3 regions of the Janthinobacterium sp. JF4 genome follow, and region 2 is predicted to be linked to each of the others. Evidence: predicted binding sites of a transcription regulator. Region 2 holds the regulator's gene; each other region holds the start of a gene.
The links. Region 2 encodes HrcA, which represses chaperone genes, less so after heat shock. Its sites were predicted from a motif close to TTAGCACTCNNNNNNNNNGAGTGCTAA; they were not measured.

Region 1 (6,024 bases), on a different contig from region 2:
TCTTCTTTACAGCCGCCTTGCTGGGCCTGGGCTTTGCCGTCATGCGCGCGCATTTTTACCTGGCCGCGGTGTCGCTGTTCGTCGCGCTGCTCGTCCACGCGCTGCGCTCGGCCACGCTGCAAAGCCGCTACATGCAAAGCGAACTGGCCTTGCGCGAAGCCCTCGACACACTGGAAAAGCTGTCGCTGACGGATGGCTTGACGGGCATCGCCAACCGGCGCTGCTTCGACCAGACCCTGCAGCTGGAATGGCAGCGCGCCGCACGCGACAGCAAACCGATGGCGCTGCTGATCATCGATATCGATTTCTTCAAAAGCCTCAACGATACCTTCGGCCACCCGTATGGCGACGCCTGCCTGGTACAAATCGCGGCGGCCCTGCATTCCGCGCTACCGCGCGCCAGCGACCTGGCCGCCCGCTTCGGTGGCGAGGAATTTGCCGCCATCCTGCCCGCCACCGATACCGACGGCGCGCTGGCGGTGGCGCACAAGATGCAGCAAGCGATCGCCGCCGCCGCCATCGTCCACGCGCCGTCGCGCGGCGGCCTGGTGACGGCCAGCATCGGCCTGGCGCTGGGTAGCGAAGGACAGACGCCGGAACAATTGCTCACCGCCGCCGATCAGGCTCTGTACCGGGCCAAGCAGAATGGCCGCAACCGGGTCGAGGTCCAGGCGTAGACTAGTCCTTCAACCTGCTTGTAATCACTTTCCATTGCGCCGGCGTCACGGGCGTGATGGACAGGCGGCTGCCCTTCTTGAGCAGCAGCATGTCTTCCAGCTCCGGCATCTGGCGCATCTCGGACAGGGGCAGCAGCGCCGTCTTCTTCACGCCGCGCACGTCAACGCTGATCCAGCGCGGCTGTTCAGGCGTGGCCTTCGGGTCAAAATATTTGCCCCCCTCTTCAAACTGGCTGTGATCGGGATACGCGCCGCTGGCCACTTCGGCCACGCCCGCCACGCCTGGCTGCGGGCAACTCGAGTGATAGAACAGCACGCCGTCGCCCGGCTGCATGCCATCGCGCATGAAGTTGCGCGCCTGGTAGTTGCGCACGCCAAACCACGGCATGGTGTGCTTAGGCGCGGCCATCAGGTCGTCGATGCTCACTTCATCGGGTTCGGACTTCATCAGCCAATATTGTTTCATCTAGACTCCGTGTCATAGCGACAGACGTAAAAAAACGGTTGCGCATCAATGCGGCAACCGTTTTCAGTTGTAGTGCAAATTGGGCCCCGCCTGTGCCGCTATGCCGGCATCCCGAACCAAACGGTTCAAGGTGGTCACGTTAGTTCAATTTCGGGTTCGTCGAACGAGCGACGCTCACTCCCATCAAACAAAATTCGCAACCGATGCGCATAAATGGTTCAAGGAATATATGGCAATCGCGAACACCGCAGGGTAGACCCAAGTTTACTCCTTTGGCCGCGCATCGCAAAGACAAATCGTCGCGTACGCGTTTAAAAAAGATTTTCCTGGGGCGTCAGTGCGCTATCCAAGACTGTATGCATGGCCGAGATTTTCTGCTTCACTTCCAGTATCGTCAGCTCCGACAGCGGCCCTTGCGGCGACTTCACGGAGAGGAATTCCGCGGCCACGCCCAGGGCGGCCAGCACGGCGATGCGGTCATTGCCCTTGACCTTGCCCGCGTCGCGGATGGCTTTCATTTTGCTGTCCAGGTAGATCGCCGCTTCGCGCAGCGCGCGCTCTTCGCCATCGCGGCACACCATGCTATAGGACTGGCCCATGATATTGACATCGACACGCGGCATTACGCTTCCTTCTCGTTCTCGGCAATATAGGCGCCCGCTTCCGAAGCGGCTTGCTCCAGGCCAGCTTGCACCAGTTCGGGAATTTTTTCCAGCAATGCTTCCACGCGCTCCTGCGCCTCGCGCATGCGTTGCACATACTGCGCGTTGTCGGCGGCCAGGGCTGCATTGTCCTTGCGCAGTTGCGCGTTTTCACGGCGCAGCGCATGGGTCATTTCGGCCAGCAGGCCTATTTTGTCGGATAATTCGTTGAATTCGGAAATCATCCCGCCACTATAGGGCGGACGCTCCATGGGCGTCAATCGAATCAGGCCGCTGTCACACATATTTACATCAATGCAGGGCAGTTGGCGGACAATACACGCTTTTTCTGGCGCTTTTCGCCAACTGCGCGCATCTGCCAGCGCCGCGATGGCAGCGCTTTACTCGTCGACGTAATCGGCTTCGATATCGAGTCCGCCATAGCTATTTTCGCAAGAGCGGCGCGTCAGCGTCTGCTGTCCGCCCTTGCCGTCAAGCACCATCGTCAAGTCGCGGCAAGTACGGCGGTAGCTGCCAGGTTTGGCGTCCGTCTGCGAGGGCGTCAGGCGCACTGCCAGCGGCGCCGCATTGCCCAGGCCCTTGTTGCTCCATTCACGGCTCTTGCCATCCTCTTCATCTTTCAAGGTGCGCACGGCGGCCGTCAGCAAGGCCTGTTTTTCCTTCGCATTCAGCTTGGCGATAGTGACGTCGGACAGGAATGGCGGATACGCGACGGGCGCCGGGTCCTTGCCCTGCACATCCCAGCGTCCGCTGTTCTGCGAACAGGTGCGGCGGCTCAGGTCCTGCGACTTGCCGCCGGCCGTGACGACGAATTTCAGGTCGCGGCAGATGTGCGCCTTCAGGCTGTGTTCCGTCATGCCGGAATTACTGAAGTGATATGTGACCTTCACCAGCACGCCGCTATCGCCACCGTTGTCCCATACATGGGCTTCCTGGTCGTCGTCATCCTTGTTCAAGTCGTTGAACAGCTCACCCAGCAGCATTTCCTTTTCCAGTGGCGTCAGGGCCGCCACGGTGATCTCGTCGACGATGGTGGGCGTTTGCGCGGCGGCATTGCCCAGGCAAACGAGACCGATCAGGGTGGCGCCCAGCAGGCGCAGGGCGGGACGGGAAGTAGTCGATGGCATGATGTGCTTTCTGGTGCAGGTGGCGATATTGATATGCAATTGCAATCATCTTATCAAATTCCATAGTGAAACTCTGTTTCTTGCGCCTACAGGAACGCCCCCTATCCGGACGGCATGCTAGAGTCGCTGCTGCTGACGCCCGGGAACGCGGCTTGTGCTGGCGCAAACCCTGTGCAGATGCAGGCTCTGCTTATCATGTATGTATATGTTCCTCTTGAATAAGCCCTTGAAGTTGACCCATACCGTCCCTATAATTAGCACTCGTTAGTAGAGAGTGCTAACAAACTCTTTCGTAGCAATCCTCAGGACTGATGGTGCTTGCCAGACCACTGCAGGGAACGCTACGCGGCGGGCGACGCCGCGATGCACCACTGCCGGATAAGGCAAGGACAGGATGACATGGGGTTTGCTTGACCGTTGCGGGCTGCTTTCAACGGCAGTCACTGAAAGCACGTCTGGCGCTGTGCCGGACATGTATTCATTTAGCAACATTTATCCATTGAACTTTAAGGAGTTTTGTATGAATCTGCGCCCATTGAACGATCGCGTCATCGTCAAACGCCTCGACCAGGAAACCAAAACTGCGTCCGGCCTCATCATTCCTGATGCAGCTGCTGAAAAACCGGATCAAGGCGAAGTCCTTGCCGTAGGCAATGGCAAGATTCTCGACGACGGCAAAGTGCGTCCTCTGGATGTCAAAGTGGGCGACCGCGTCCTGTTCGGCAAGTACGCCGGCCAAACCGTCAAAGTTGACGGCGATGAGCTGCTGGTCATGCGCGAAGAAGACATCATGGCGATCGTCGTCAAGTAATTGTTTCCACGTTTTAGATAACTGATTCCGAAATTTCTGGAGAATTGAACATGGCAGCTAAAGAAGTAGTATTCGGCGACGCAGCGCGCGCCAAGATGGTCGAAGGCGTCAATATCCTCGCCAACGCAGTCAAAGTAACCTTGGGCCCGAAAGGCCGCAACGTCGTCCTGGAGCGCTCGTTCGGCGCCCCTACCGTCACCAAGGATGGTGTCTCGGTCGCGAAAGAAGTTGAACTCAAAGACAAGCTCATGAACATGGGCGCGCAAATGGTCAAGGAAGTGGCTTCCCGCACCAGCGACAACGCCGGCGACGGCACCACCACCGCCACCGTGCTGGCACAAGCCATCGTGCGCGAAGGCATGAAGTTCGTTGCCGCCGGCATGAACCCGATGGACCTGAAGCGCGGTATCGACAAGGCAGTTGCCGCCACCGTCGAAGAACTGGCGAAAATCGCCCGTCCTTGCACCACGACCAAAGAAATCGCCCAAGTTGGCGCGATCTCGGCGAACTCGGACTACTCGATCGGCGAGCGTATCGCTGAAGCGATGGAAAAAGTCGGTAAAGAAGGCGTCATCACCGTGGAAGACGGCAAGTCGCTGAACGACGAGCTGGACATCGTTGAAGGCATGCAGTTCGACCGCGGCTACCTGTCGCCATACTTCATCAACAACCCGGAGAAACAAGTTGCCGTACTGGACAGCCCATTCGTCCTGCTGTGCGACAAGAAAATCTCGAACATCCGTGACCTGCTGCCGGTACTGGAACAAGTCGCAAAAGCTGGCCGTCCACTGCTGATCATCGCGGAAGACATCGAAGGCGAAGCGCTGGCGACCCTGGTGGTGAACAACATCCGCGGCATCCTGAAAACGTGCGCAGTGAAAGCACCTGGCTTCGGCGACCGCCGCAAAGCCATGCTGGAAGACATCGCTGTCCTGACCGGCGGCCAAGTGATCGCTGAAGAAGTCGGCCTGACCCTGGAAAAAGTGACCCTGGCCGAACTGGGCCAGGCGAAACGCATCGAAGTGGGCAAAGAAAACACCATCGTCATCGATGGCGCCGGCGAAGCTGCCTCGATCGAAGCACGCGTGAAACAAGTGCGTGTACAGATCGAAGAAGCGACCTCGGACTACGACCGTGAAAAACTGCAAGAGCGCGTCGCCAAACTGGCTGGCGGCGTTGCCGTGATCAAGGTTGGCGCTGCCACCGAAGTCGAAATGAAAGAGAAAAAAGCCCGCGTTGAAGATGCACTGCACGCTACCCGCGCTGCCGTGGAAGAAGGCATCGTGCCAGGCGGCGGCGTAGCCCTGCTGCGCGCACGCGCCAACATCACGGTCAAGGGCGACAACCCTGATCAAGATGCCGGTATCAAGATCGTCCTGCGCGCAATGGAAGAGCCACTGCGCATGATCGTGCAAAACGCTGGCGAAGAAGCGTCGGTCGTCGTGGCAGCCGTACTGGCTGGCACGGGCAACTACGGCTACAACGCTGCCAACGGCACGTATGGCGACATGGTGGAAATGGGCGTTCTGGACCCAGCCAAAGTGACCCGTTCGGCGCTGCAAAACGCCGCTTCGATCGCTTCGCTGATGCTGACGACCGACTGCATGGTCTGCGAAATCGCTGACGACAAAGCAGGCGGCGGCATGGGCGGCGGCATGGGTGGTATGGGCGGCATGGGCGGCATGGACGGCATGATGTAATCCAGGCGGCCGCGCGCGCAGGCGACGGCGCGCGCAGCCGCCACGCCGGGACAGGACAGGCAGACCAAAAGCTGTTTGCGCCTGCCCGGCAGCCCCGAAAGCCATCTTCTACGGAAGGTGGCTTTTTTTCGCCTATTCATTTAGCAAGCCCGTTGGCAAGCCCGGCGATTGCCCGCCTGCGCGTTTTGCTTTAGCATGGCCGCCATCGTCCTTCTTTCTCATGCCACCATCATGCCGCCACGCGCCTCTTCTTCCAAAACCACCATCATCGCCGGCATCCTGGCCGGCTTGCTGGCAGCCGGGCTCGGCGCCTTCTACCTGCACCAGCAGTCCGCGCCGCACGAGGTCAATGCCCCGGCCGCGCAAAGCCGGGCGGCGCAGGAACAGAACGCGCGCGCCGTCGATGCGCTGATGGCTTTGCCGGAAATCAAGGCGTGGTCGGCACATATCGAAAAGGCATCGGGCGGCCGCGCCCATGGCGCCGTGATGGAAACGTCGCCCGAGACGCGCCTCGTCGATGGCGTCGCCTGTTATCAGCTGAGCTTTGTCGAAAACACGCCGGACGCGGCGCACCGGTGGGA
Region 2 (6,024 bases):
AGTCGCGGCCCAGGGCGCCGGCCACCACTTCCCCCATTTGCAGGGCCGTGCCCGACGGCGCATCGACCTTGAAGCGGTGATGCGCTTCGATGATCTCGATGTCGTAGCCTTCGGACAGGCTTTTCGCGGCCAGTTCCAGCAGCTTCATGGTGACATTCACGCCCACGCTCATGTTCGGCGCGAACATGATGGCCGTCTTTTCGGCGGCGGCGGCAATGGCGGCCTTGCCCGCGTCATCGAAACCGGTGGTGCCGATGATCATCTTGATGCCATGCTCGGCGCAATACGCCAGGTGCTGCAAGGTGCCTTCTGGACGCGTGAAATCGATCAGGAAGTCGGCGTTCGCCAGGCCCTTCGCCAGGTCGGACTCCGTCAACACGCCGGCAGGCTTGCCGAGGAAAGCGGCCGCATCCTGGCCGATCGACGGCGAGCCGGCACGATCGAGCGCGCCAGCCAGCACGGCGTCCGACGCATTGCTGACCGCTTCGATCAGGATATGGCCCATGCGGCCGCTGGCGCCAGCGATGGCAATTTTCAGTTCAGTCATTTTATTCTCTTACAACAACTTATTTGGTGGGTTCGGCAGCGGGTGCAGGCTCGGCGGCAGGTGCGGGGGCAACTTCCGGCTTGCTCACAGGAATGGCTGGCGCGGCATCGGCTGGCACCGGCACGGCGCTCGGCGCCACGGGCGATGGCACGACTGCGGCAGGCGCGTCGGCCTTGGCGACCTTCGCGACCTTGGCGAACGGCGACGGACCGGCGATGCGATCGATGTATTCTTTCTCCGTCGGCAAGTTGCCGCCTTCGAAACGTTCAACCTTGCCATCCTTGCCGAAGTACACGACCACGCGGCTGCTGGTGGTTTCGCCACTGCCCCGGGCCAGGCGGAATGGATAATCCCAGCGGTCGGCATGGAAGATATCGGTCAGCAGGGAGGTGCCGAGCACGAAACGCACCTGGTCGCGCGTCATGCCCACTTTCAACTGGGCCAGCATCTCTTCGGAGACAAAGTTGCCTTGTTGAATGTCAGGACGGTATGGCGAGAAAAACCACATGAATTTTTGCAGCGGCGTGATGGTGGTCGTTTGTGCGCCCTGTTCGGGAACCAGTTCCTTGCCTTCTTTTTGAGCAGCTGCCGGCTTTTCGCCCAGGATGCCACGGCTGGCGCAGCCGGACATGGCCAGCGCGACACAGACCATGCCTGCCACGACTGGTGCTCGAAATGAAATACGGTGCCAGAGAGATGGCAATACAGCCGGTGTTACGCGCATAAATGACCTCAATTGGATGAACAAAACGCCAGGAGTGACCGGCCCGCCAAAAAAAAGCATATTTTGGCACTCCCCGACAAAACGCTATATGATAAAGCACCTGACCCACATACGAGCAACAAACATGAGTAACAATCCTAGTGATCTCAAGGCAAGCGGCCTGAAAGCCACCTTGCCACGCCTGAAGATACTCGATATCTTCCAGAGTAGCCCGGTACGCCACCTGACAGCGGAAGACGTCTACAAAATTCTGCTGGCCGACAATATGGATGTCGGTTTGGCAACTGTCTACCGTGTCCTGACGCAATTCGAACAGGCAGGCTTGCTCAACCGTAACCATTTTGAAACCGGCAAGGCGATTTTCGAGCTCAACGAAGGTTCCCACCACGATCACCTGGTGTGCCTCGACTGTGGCCGGGTCGAGGAATTCTTCGACGAAGACATCGAAGTCCGCCAGCAAAAAGTGGCCGAAGAGCGCGGCTTCAAGATCGCCGAACACGCCCTGGCCATCTACGGCAACTGCATCAAGACGGCTTGCCCGCACAAAACCGCCTGACCACAGCTGGCCGCTCCCACGGGGCGGCTGGCGCGCCAGGCATTACGATCAATTATGGCTGAGTGCGCTTGACAGCAATTTAGCCGTGATATCGACAATCGGGATGACGCGTTCGTAGGCCATGCGCGTCGGTCCGATCACTCCCAGCGTCCCCACGATCTTGCCGTTGACTTCATACGGCGCCGTCACCACGCTCATCTCATCCATCGGCACCAGGTTCGATTCGCCGCCGATGAAAATCTGCACGCCCGTCGCCTTGCTCGACACGTCGAGCAGCTGCATCAAGCCCGTCTTTTGCTCGAACATGTCGAACATCTGGCGCAGCGAATGCATGTTCGATGACAGATCGCTCACGCTGAGCAAGTTGCGCTCGCCGGAAATGACCATGTCGTCGCTATGGTCGGCCATCGCTTCGCTGCCCGCTTCCACGGCCGCCTGCATCAGGCTGCCCATATCGTCGCGCAGCTGGCGCAATTCGCCCTGCAGGCGCACGCGCACGGCGTCAAACGACAGGCCGCCATAATTCTGGTTGATGTAATTGGCCGATTGCACCAGTTGCGCCGGCGTATAGTCGGCCTCCGTCAGCAATAAACGGTTCTGCACGTCGCCGCCGGGGGCGACGATGACGAGCAGGATGCGTTTTTCGGACAGGCGCAGGAATTCGATTTGCTGGAACACGGATTCGCGGCGCGGAGTGAGCACGACGCCGGCAAACTGCGACAGCGACGACAGCATCTGCGCCGCGTTGGCGATGGTTTTTTGCGGCTGCGGCGTCTGCAGGCGCATGCGCGACTCCACCATGTGCTCGTCCAGATGCCGGACGGTCAGCAAGGTGTCGACAAAGATGCGGTAGCCGCGCGGCGTGGGGATGCGCCCGGCCGAGGTGTGCGGACTGGACACATAACCGAGCTCTTCCAGATCGGCCATGATGTTGCGGATCGTGGCCGGCGACAGGTCGAGGCCGGAAATTTTCGACAGGGCGCGCGAACCGACCGGCAGGCCGTCGGCGATATATCGCTCGACCAGGGCTTTCAGCAGTGTTTGGGCACGTGTATCGAGTTGCATGGTGTCTTATTTAAGCAAGTATTCTTTAAGCAAGCATTTTGTTAAGCAAGCGGCAACGAAAGCGGCCGAACATGCATCAACAGCGCCTATTATGCACGTTCGCCCGTCCCGCGGCGATCAATCTTGCTGCTGCAGCCATTGCAGCAACTCGTCAAAGTTGGCACAGATGGCGTCGGGCTGCACGCCGGCGGCCAGGTGCGCGTCGCTGCCCTTGCGGTTCATCCAGACGGCACGCATGCCGGCCCCCTGCGCTCCCGTCACGTCGAAATACAGGTCGTCACCGACATACACGGCTTCATGCGGCGCCACCTCCAGCGCGGCGCAAGCGGCCAGGAAGATGCTGGCGTCGGGCTTGGCCACGCCAAAGTCGCTGGCGGCGATCGATACCTTGAAATGCTGCGCCAGGCCGATAACGTCAAGGTCCGCATTGCCATTCGAGATCGAGCCGACCAGCATGCGCTGGCGCATCCAGGCCAGGCCCGGCAAGACGTCGTCATACGGCTGGACGCGATTGCGCGCGGCCAGGAAGTGCAGGATGGCCCCGTCGACCAGGGCGGGATCCTCGCCAGCAGCCTCGAAGGCGGCCAACAAGCCGGCGCGGCGCAACTCGATCAGATTGCCATGAAAATGCGGTTGTTCGTTGAGCATGGCCAGGCGATGCTGGCGCAGCACCTCGATGGAAAACTGCTGCGCCACCTTGGGCGCATGCGTGGCCAGCCAGTCGTGCAGCAGGGTTTCCGCGGCGGCAATCACGGGTGCGATCGGCCACAAGGTATCGTCGAGGTCGAACAGGATGGCCTTGGGCGGCACGGCGGGTTTTACAGGGGCAAGGGACATGGGACTCACTATGGGATGCTGCGTCACGCTGCGCAGGGTGCATCTATTGTCGCACCGATCGCCGCCGCCGGCATGGCTGCGCCCCCGTGAAATGGGGCCGGGCCAGCGCTTCCCGGCGAAAAATTGTTACAGGGTGATACAAGGCAAGGTCATCCTGCTTGCCAGATAGACTAAAATAGGCGCCATTCCAATGCGGCGCCAGCGTCCGCGTTGCGCTACCCAACCTAATTCGTTTTGGAGAATGTATGAAAAATTTGTACCTGCGCTCGATGCTGGCGGCGGCTTGCGCCGTCACACTGGCAGCCTGCGGCGGCAGCGGTGGCAACCTGTATCTGCAAGGCCAGGTTACCGGTCTGGCCAAGACTGGCCTGATTCTCCTGAATGACGGGGAACGCTTGCCGGTTTCCGCGGGCCAGTCCTCCTTTGTTTTCACCAAGCTGCTCAGTTCCGATGACCGCTACGATATCACCATCGCGGAACAGCCCAAGGGTGCCGTGTGCAAGATTGTCAATGGCACCGGCAAAGCATCGAGCTACTCCGTGACCACGGCCGTGGTGAGCTGCCAGACCAATTCCTACCCGCTGAGCGGCACGGTCACGGGCTTGACCGCTGACGGTTTGACCCTGGCGATCGGCAATACCAGCACCAGCCCGCTGACAGGCAGTACTGCCTATACGTTCCCGCATGTCGATGACGGCATCGCCTACAATATTTCCATCTCGTCGTATCCAACAGGCCAGACGTGCAAATTCGAGGCCTCTGCCAACACCAGCGCCGACGGCCGCATTGTCAACGGCACCATGGGTTCAGCCGCCACGACCAGCGCCGCACTGCACTGCACGCCGCTGTAAGCCACGCGGTTCGTCATCACTATATTGCATTGGAGAAATACATGAAGTTATCCTGCCTGCGCCCGATCGCCGCGCTGCTGCTGACCCTGGGACTGGCCGCTTGCGGTGGCAAGGCCTCGTATGATGTCAGCGGCACCATCAGCAACTTGAACACCAATGGCCTGATCCTGGCCAACGGCGGCGAAAGCCTGCCGGTTGAATCCGGCAAAACGTCGTTTACCTTTACCAAACGCATCGACTATGGCACCGACTACAACATCACCGTGCAGAAACAACCTGCCCACATGAATTGCGCCGTCGGTAACGGTTCCGGTTCGGCTGGTCACTATGTGAGCATTCAGGCAACAGTCACGTGTATGCAGAATTCCTACACGGTGGGCGGTACGGTGACGGGCCTGACAGCCGACGGCCTGGTCCTGATCAACGGTACGGCGCAAACCACGGTGGCCAAGGATAGCAAGACCTTCATCCTCGGGACGCGTATTGCCGATGGCGACAAGTATGGCATCAGCGTGTTTACGCAGCCGACCGGCCTGAAATGCGCTGTGGTGGAGAACACCGGCGGTATCGGCACCATGGGTGAAGCGGATGTGACGACCGTGCAGATCACCTGCAATCCGGGCTAAGGCAGTAGCGCTGGCAGCCGCAGCGCGGCTGTCAGGAAGAGATATCACGGAAATATATACTTGATATTCCAAAGATAAATTGGAGTTATATGTGGCGATGCAGCATAATGCATCTGTCTCCTCCAACTCTTCCAAGAATTGGATTTAGCCCGCTTTTACCAGCGGGCTTTTTTTTGCCCAAAATTCCTCAAACGGGTTTGTTCAACCCGGGCTGCAGCATCTGCACGATGCTGGAGAAATCCTGCTGCGCATAACCGGCTTGCGCATGCATCTGATACAACTGGCGCACCAGCCCACCCAAGGGCGTGGGCGCGTTGGCCGACAGGGCCGACTGCTGCGCCAGGCCCAGGTCTTTCAGCATCAGCGCCGTGCCGAAGCCGCCAGTGTAATTGCGCGACGCGGGCGTGCCCTCCATGACGCCCGGCCACGGGTTGTACACTTCCAGGGTCCAGTTGCGGCCAGAGCTCTTGGCCATGATGTCGGACAATACTTTTGGATCCAGGCCATGCGCCACGCCCAGGTTCAGCGCCTCGGCCGTACCGGCCATCAGAATGCCCAGGAGCATGTTGTTGCAAATCTTCGCCACCTGGCCTGCACCCGCCTCGCCCGCATGGAAGATGTTCTTGCCCATCTTTTCCAGCAAAGGCCGCGCCTGCTGCAAGGCCGCTACGCTGCCGCCGACGATGAAGGTCAGGGTGCCGGCCGCCGCGCCCGCCGTGCCGCCCGAAACGGGCGCATCGATCATCGCAAAGCCCCGTGCGCTGGCCGCCTGCGCCACCTGGCGCGCCACATCGGCAGCAATGGTGCTGCAATCGATA
Region 3 (6,024 bases), on a different contig from region 2:
CGAGCGCGTGCCCGGCAGCGCCGCGCAGCTGAACGAGGCGATTTTTGAGTTGCCCCTGTTTGCCATGGCGCACTTGCTGGGCTTTGCGCCAGCGCAATGGCCGGCGCTGGCTGCCTGGACGCGCGATTTTGTCGCCTGCCTGTCGCCGCTGAGCAATGGAGTCCAACTGGCCGGCGCACAGGTGGCTGCCGATGCCTTGCTGCACAGTTTTCGCCGCCTGCTGCGCGAGGGCGAGGGCGACGTGAGGCCCGGCAGCTTGCTGCACGCTATCGTGGCAGAGGCCGATGCCATGGGAGACGGCGTGCTGGCCAACCTCGTGGGTCTGCTGTCGCAGACGTGCGATGCCACGGCCGGCTTGCTGGGCAATGCCATCGTTGCCTTGCGCACGCAGCCGGATTTGTTGCCGCAACTGCGCGCAACGCCGCAGCGATGGCCGGCCATGCTGCGCGAGGTCAGCCAGCGTGATCCCGCCATTCACAACACGCGCCGCTACACGGCGGATGCCATGGAATTCAACGGCGTGCGCGTGCCGGCCGGGCAGATGATCGTCGTCGTGCTGGCCAGCGCCGGCCAGGCGGAGTTCGGCTTTGGCCATGGCCGCCACGTCTGTCCGGGCCAGTCCATTGCGCACGCCACCGCCACAGCTTGTCTGCAGGCTTGGGCCGATGGGCTGCAAGGCATGCCGCTGGCATGGCGCTATCTGCCGTCGCTGAACGCCCGCATCCCTGTTTTTAATACGGGAGAAATAGCATGATTGCCGTGATTTTCGAAGTCTGGCCCAGCGCCGATGGCCGCCAGCAGTACCTGGACCTGGCCGCCGCGCTGCGACCCCTGCTCGATGAAGTGGACGGTTTCATTTCCATCGAGCGCTTCAGCAGCTTGAGCGAGCCAGGCAAATTGCTGTCGCTCTCGTTTTTCCGCGACGAGGCGGCGCTGGCGCAGTGGCGGCAGCTGGAAGCGCACCGCGCGGCGCAATCGGCCGGCCGGCAGGGCGTGTTTGACGATTACCGGCTGCGCATCGCCGGCGTCGTGCGCGATTACGGCATGCTGGACCGGCAACAGGCGCCGGCCGACAGCCGCCAGCGCCACGAAGGCTAGCGGGGCAGCGCGCCCTGCGTGATTTTCACTTTGACCCGGTACGTGGGCGCGCCCGCGTCGAGGGCGGGCGGCGTGGCCGGGTCGACGTCGAGCAGGGTGAACGTCAGGTGGTTGACGGTGACGGAACTGGCGGCGCCGGGCATGGAATCGGACAAGACGATATCGGTCGCGCCAGCGCTGTTGAGCAGACTGAAACTGTAGCTGACGTAGCCTTTCCACACGCACACGGCGCCCTTGCGGCAGCGGCTGTCGTTGACGCGCTCCAGTTTCAGGGTATCGGTGGCCGTGATGGCGACCTGTTCGCCCGGCGAGAGCACGTGGGTGACGCTGCGCGGCGTGTTTTCCGCGTCGCCGGCGCTGCCGGCCGCGCCGCAGCCAGCCAGCACGGCCAGGCAGGCGAAGAACAGGGGGAGCAGCATGGTGCGGTAAGAGCGGGTCAGGTAAGGCATGTTTTTCCTTTCAGGTGGAGCGTCCCCGGCGTGCTTGTTCACGCGAGGGATGAAATGATAGTAGCAAAATGATATTTTTCCGGCGCCCTATTGACGCGCTGTGGATGAATTGATGCGCCGGCCACGCGGCGCGCCGATTACTGCGTAGAATGGCTGTTTTGAAAATCAGGAAACAACCATGAAAAAAACTGCCCTGGCGAAAAGCGATGCCAAGAAACTGATGGGAAAGATGAATGTTCCCGGCGCCGGTGCATTCGGTAAGGAAGCGGTCGTCGTCGACCGCCGTGAGCAGCGCAAGCGCGATCAGGCCCTGGGCCTGGTGCCATTCGCCGTCAAGCTGAACAGCGATCTGGTGCTGCAATTGCAGACCCTGGCCAAGGAGCGCGGCGCGGATCTGAATGAATTGGTTGCCGAAGTCCTCGTCAAGGGCCTGGCTGCAGCTTAACGGTCGACAATGTTTATCTGTTGATAAATATCAAAGCTCAAAACTAAAAGGCGCCTTGCGGCGCCTTTTGCATTACGGCATTGCTTTCGACTACACCCAGGCGGCCAGGGCGCCCTTCATTTTTTTCAGCGCAGCCACTTCGATCTGGCGGATGCGCTCGGCCGATACGCCGAACTCTTCAGCCAAAGCGTGCAGGGTGGCGCCGGAGCCGTCGTCGTTGGCCAGCCAGCGCGCTTCGATGATGCGGCGCGAACGGGCGTCCAGCTTGCTCAAGGCCGTTTCCAGACCTTCCGATTGCAGGCGCGTCACTTGTTCCGCTTCCAGCACCTTGGTCGGCTCGCTTTGCTCCGACGACAGGTAGGCGATCGGCGAAAACTTGTCGTCTTCATCGTCGGTCGGCGATTCCAGCGCGATGTCGCGGCCGCTCAAGCGCGTTTCCATTTCGATCACTTCTTCGCGCTTCACGTCGAGCAGCTTGGCCAGCGCATCGATCTGCTTCGGCGTCATCGCATCGAGGCCCGTCTTGTGGCTGCGCAGGTTGAAGAACAGCTTGCGCTGTGCCTTCGTCGTCGCGACCTTGACCAGGCGCCAGTTTTTCAGGATGTACTCGTGCATCTCGGCTTTCACCCAGTGCATGGCGTACGACACCAGGCGCACGCCCTGATCCGGATCGAAGCGTTTCACGGCTTTCATCAAGCCGATATTGCCTTCCTGAATCAGGTCGGCATGCGGCAAGCCATAGCCCAGGTAGCCGCGGGCAATCGAGACCACCAGGCGCAGGTGCGACAGCACCAGTTCTTGCGCGGCGGCCAGGTCATTTTTTTCACGCAGGCGTGTCGCCAGCGAAATTTCTTCGTCATGGGTCAACATGGGCAGGCGGTTCACGGCCGAAATATAGGCGTCGATATTGCCCAGATTGCCAGTGAACCCGAGGCCCAGCGCATTACTTTTGGTCGGCACTAAGGCGGACGTTGCGGACATCATAGTCATGTTTTCTCCCTCGTAGTCTTGCTTTGTTCCCGTTGGCCACGTCACGCGACGTGATCCACTTGTCTGTTTGCGTATTCGGTCTTGCACTTTGCAGATCGCGGCACCATCTTCATCTGGCGTCCATGGCGGTTCTGCTGTTGGTATGTCCCTATATTAGCACTCTCTGCTTGCGAGTGCCAATCAGCACATTTAATCGATCTGATAGCCTAAATACTATGGCGAATGAATGCTTGATATATATGTCTGAACATCGCGAGATAGCGCTTCACGACAACAAGGCTAGTCTACGGCCTTTGGCTGAAGCGAGCCTTAAGAATACTTGTTTAATATCAAGATAACAGCAGTATAAGGATGACGCGGCGCATGGCGACGCCAGGAGCGCCGCCATGGGAGGGAAGATCAGTTCAGGCGCGCCAGGTGGCGCTGCACGCAGAGGAAGGCGCCGATCAGGCCCAGGCCGGCGCTGATGGCCAGCAAGCCAGCCATCGGCAGCGGCGCCAGCGGCACCAGCTGGAATTCGGACGCATACAGGCGGGCAAACTCGGCAATCGCGGTATTCAGCGGCTGCAAGGCCAGTGCCACGGCGCCCAGGGCCAGCGCACCGGCGCACAGGCCCAGCAGGGCGCCTGTGTAGTAGAAAGGGCGGTGGATGAAGGTGTCGGTGGCGCCGATCAGCTTCGAGATGCTGATTTCATCGCGCTGCTGCATCACCTGCAAGCGGATGGTATTGAAGACCACGGCGATCACGGCCACGCCCAGGGTGATCGCCAGCAGCAGCAGCACCAGGCGCAGTACGCCCAGCAAGGCCGCCAGGCGCTTGACCCAGGCCGAATCGACTTGCGCCGATTCCACGAATGGCAACTGGCGCAACTGTTCCGCCACCGCATCGACATCCTGCGCCTCGCTGGCGCTGCTGAAGGCATCGAGTTTCAATACATAACTGTCGGGCAAGGGATTGTCGCCCAGGGTGCTGAGCACGTCGGCCAGGCCGCTCTTGTTTTTCAGCGAGTCCAGCGCCTGTTCGCGCGGGATGAAGACGATCTTCGCCTTTTGCTCGCCGACGATCTTGCGCATGGCGCCAGCCAGGGCCACGGCTTGCTCGCGTGGCGTGTCGATCTTCAGGAAGACGCTGATTTCCGGGTCGACGGACATCTGCTCCGACATCGGGCGCACATTGTCGAGCATGGTCAAGCCGGCGAATGGCAGCGACAGGGCGATCGCGACGACGAGCACGTTCAGCAAGAAGCCGCCCGGCGACTTGCGCAAATGAATCAGCGCCGAACCGAAGGCGAAGCGGTGTTGACGGAACCAGCCTCTCATGCCTGCTCTCCCTGCGCGTCGTCCGGGCCGGGGGAGGGCGCGAAATCGGGATCGGGCGGGGCGAAGACGGGCGCCTGGGTGGCCTTGTCGATGGCCACCAGCTGGCCGTTTTTCAGGTGGATCACGCGGGCGGCGGCGTCGAGCATCTGTTCGTCGTGGCTGGAAATGAGGCAGGTCACGCCCACTGAATGAAATGCTTTCAGGGCGTCGAGCACCTTATTGGCGCTGGCGCGGTCCAGGTTGGCCGTCGGTTCGTCGGCCAGGATGATCTGCGGCCGGTTGACGATGGCGCGCGCGATCGACACGCGCTGCTGCTCGCCGCCCGACAGCGACAGCGGACGCGCCATGGCGCGGTCCAGCAGTCCCACTTTGTCGAGCGCGGCGCGGGCGCGCTGTTCCGCGGCAACTTTATGCGCGCCGACGACGAGCAGCGGCAGCATGACGTTGGCCAGGATGGAGCGGTCGTTCAATAATTTTTGCTGCTGGAAGATCAGGCCCATGTTGCGGCGCAGGAAGGGCACGCCGGCCGGCTTGATCTTCGCCATGTCCTGGCCATTGACGATCAGCTTGCCCGACGTGGGGCGTTCCATGGCGGCGATCATTTTCAGCAAGGTGGATTTGCCGGCGCCGGACGGGCCCGCTAAAAATACCAGCTCGCCTTTGGCAATATTGAGCGAAATGTCGCTGAGCGCGACGGCGTCGGCGGAGTATTGCTTGGAGACGTGCTGAAATTCAATCATGTATAGGCTTATCCGAGCAGCGCTTCGACAAATTCGGCAGCCACGAAAGGCTGCAAGTCTTCAATTTTCTCACCGATGCCGATGAAATACACGGGCACGGGGCGTACGCGGGCAATCGCCGCCAGCACGCCGCCCTTGGCGGTACCGTCCAGCTTGGTGATCACCAGGCCGCTCAATTGCAGGGCATCGTCGAAGGCCTTCACTTGCGTGAGGGCATTCTGGCCCGTGTTGCCGTCGATGACGAGCAGGGTTTCATGCGGCGCGCCCTCCATGCCCTTGCCGATCACGCGCTTGATTTTCTTCAATTCCTCCATCAGGTGCAACTGTGTCGGCAAGCGTCCTGCCGTATCGACCATCACCACGTCGATGCCGCGCGCCTTCGCCGATTGCACCGAGTCGTAGGCCACGGCGGCCGGGTCGCCCGATTCCTGCGAAATCACGGTGACGTTGTTGCGCTCGCCCCACACCATCAGCTGCTCGCGCGCGGCAGCGCGGAAGGTGTCGCCCGCAGCCAGCAGCACGGATTGATTGTTCGACTGCATGTGCTTGGCCAGCTTGCCGATGGTGGTGGTCTTGCCGGCGCCATTCACGCCGGAAATCATCATCACCAGCGGCTTGTGGCGGCCCAGCTCGAAGCGCTTTTCCAGCGGCGAGAGCAGGTCGATCAGCAGCACTTTCAGCGCGGCCTTGACGGCGGCGGCGTCGAGCAGCTTGTCTTCCTTGACCTTTTTCTTCAATTCCGTGAGCAAAAATTCGGTGGCGTCGATGCCGGCGTCGGACATCAGCAGCGCCGCTTCCAGCTCTTCGTACAGGGCCTCGTCGATCTTTGCGCCGACGAACAGCACGGACAAGGTATTCGAGGTTTTCGACAGGCCTGCCTTCAGGCGCGTCATCCACGATTTTTTCTCGGGTTCGGCGGCCACGATCACGGGCACGCGCTCGGCCGGCGCACCGCTCAGTGGCGTAGCGGCAGGCTGCGGCG

Region 1: groES (co-chaperone GroES) is a predicted target of HrcA. The motif match lies at 3,187-3,213, and genes of this name have one in related genera.
Region 3: rpoH (RNA polymerase sigma factor RpoH) is a predicted target of HrcA. The motif match lies at 3,136-3,162, and genes of this name have one in related genera.

The regions. Positions count from the first base shown of each region.
Region 1 covers NZ_JCAQAV010000005.1:31,703-37,726, forward strand. Annotated here, with positions in the region: gene AC54AF_RS06935 (GGDEF domain-containing protein) at 1-677, shown strand, start outside; gene AC54AF_RS06940 (EVE domain-containing protein) at 679-1,143, opposite strand; RNA gene ssrS (6S RNA) at 1,223-1,400, opposite strand; gene AC54AF_RS06950 (cell division protein ZapA) at 1,455-1,766, opposite strand; gene AC54AF_RS06955 (DUF904 domain-containing protein) at 1,766-2,029, opposite strand; gene AC54AF_RS06960 (hypothetical protein) at 2,186-2,932, opposite strand; gene groES (co-chaperone GroES) at 3,453-3,743, shown strand; gene groL (chaperonin GroEL) at 3,794-5,443, shown strand; gene AC54AF_RS06975 (hypothetical protein) at 5,639-6,024, shown strand, end outside.
Region 2 covers NZ_JCAQAV010000052.1:25,851-31,874, reverse strand. Annotated here, with positions in the region: gene dapB (4-hydroxy-tetrahydrodipicolinate reductase) at 1-547, opposite strand, end outside; gene AC54AF_RS24780 (outer membrane protein assembly factor BamE) at 567-1,199, opposite strand; gene fur (ferric iron uptake transcriptional regulator) at 1,396-1,827, shown strand; gene hrcA (heat-inducible transcriptional repressor HrcA) at 1,876-2,892, opposite strand; gene AC54AF_RS24765 (HAD family hydrolase) at 3,010-3,729, opposite strand; gene AC54AF_RS24760 (hypothetical protein) at 3,975-4,580, shown strand; gene AC54AF_RS24755 (hypothetical protein) at 4,622-5,206, shown strand; gene mmsB (3-hydroxyisobutyrate dehydrogenase) at 5,394-6,024, opposite strand, start outside.
Region 3 covers NZ_JCAQAV010000027.1:5,977-12,000, forward strand. Annotated here, with positions in the region: gene AC54AF_RS18565 (cytochrome P450) at 1-754, shown strand, start outside; gene AC54AF_RS18570 (antibiotic biosynthesis monooxygenase family protein) at 751-1,098, shown strand; gene AC54AF_RS18575 (hypothetical protein) at 1,095-1,547, opposite strand; gene AC54AF_RS18580 (hypothetical protein) at 1,726-1,992, shown strand; gene rpoH (RNA polymerase sigma factor RpoH) at 2,083-2,976, opposite strand; gene ftsX (permease-like cell division protein FtsX) at 3,382-4,302, opposite strand; gene AC54AF_RS18595 (cell division ATP-binding protein FtsE) at 4,299-5,042, opposite strand; gene ftsY (signal recognition particle-docking protein FtsY) at 5,051-6,024, opposite strand, start outside.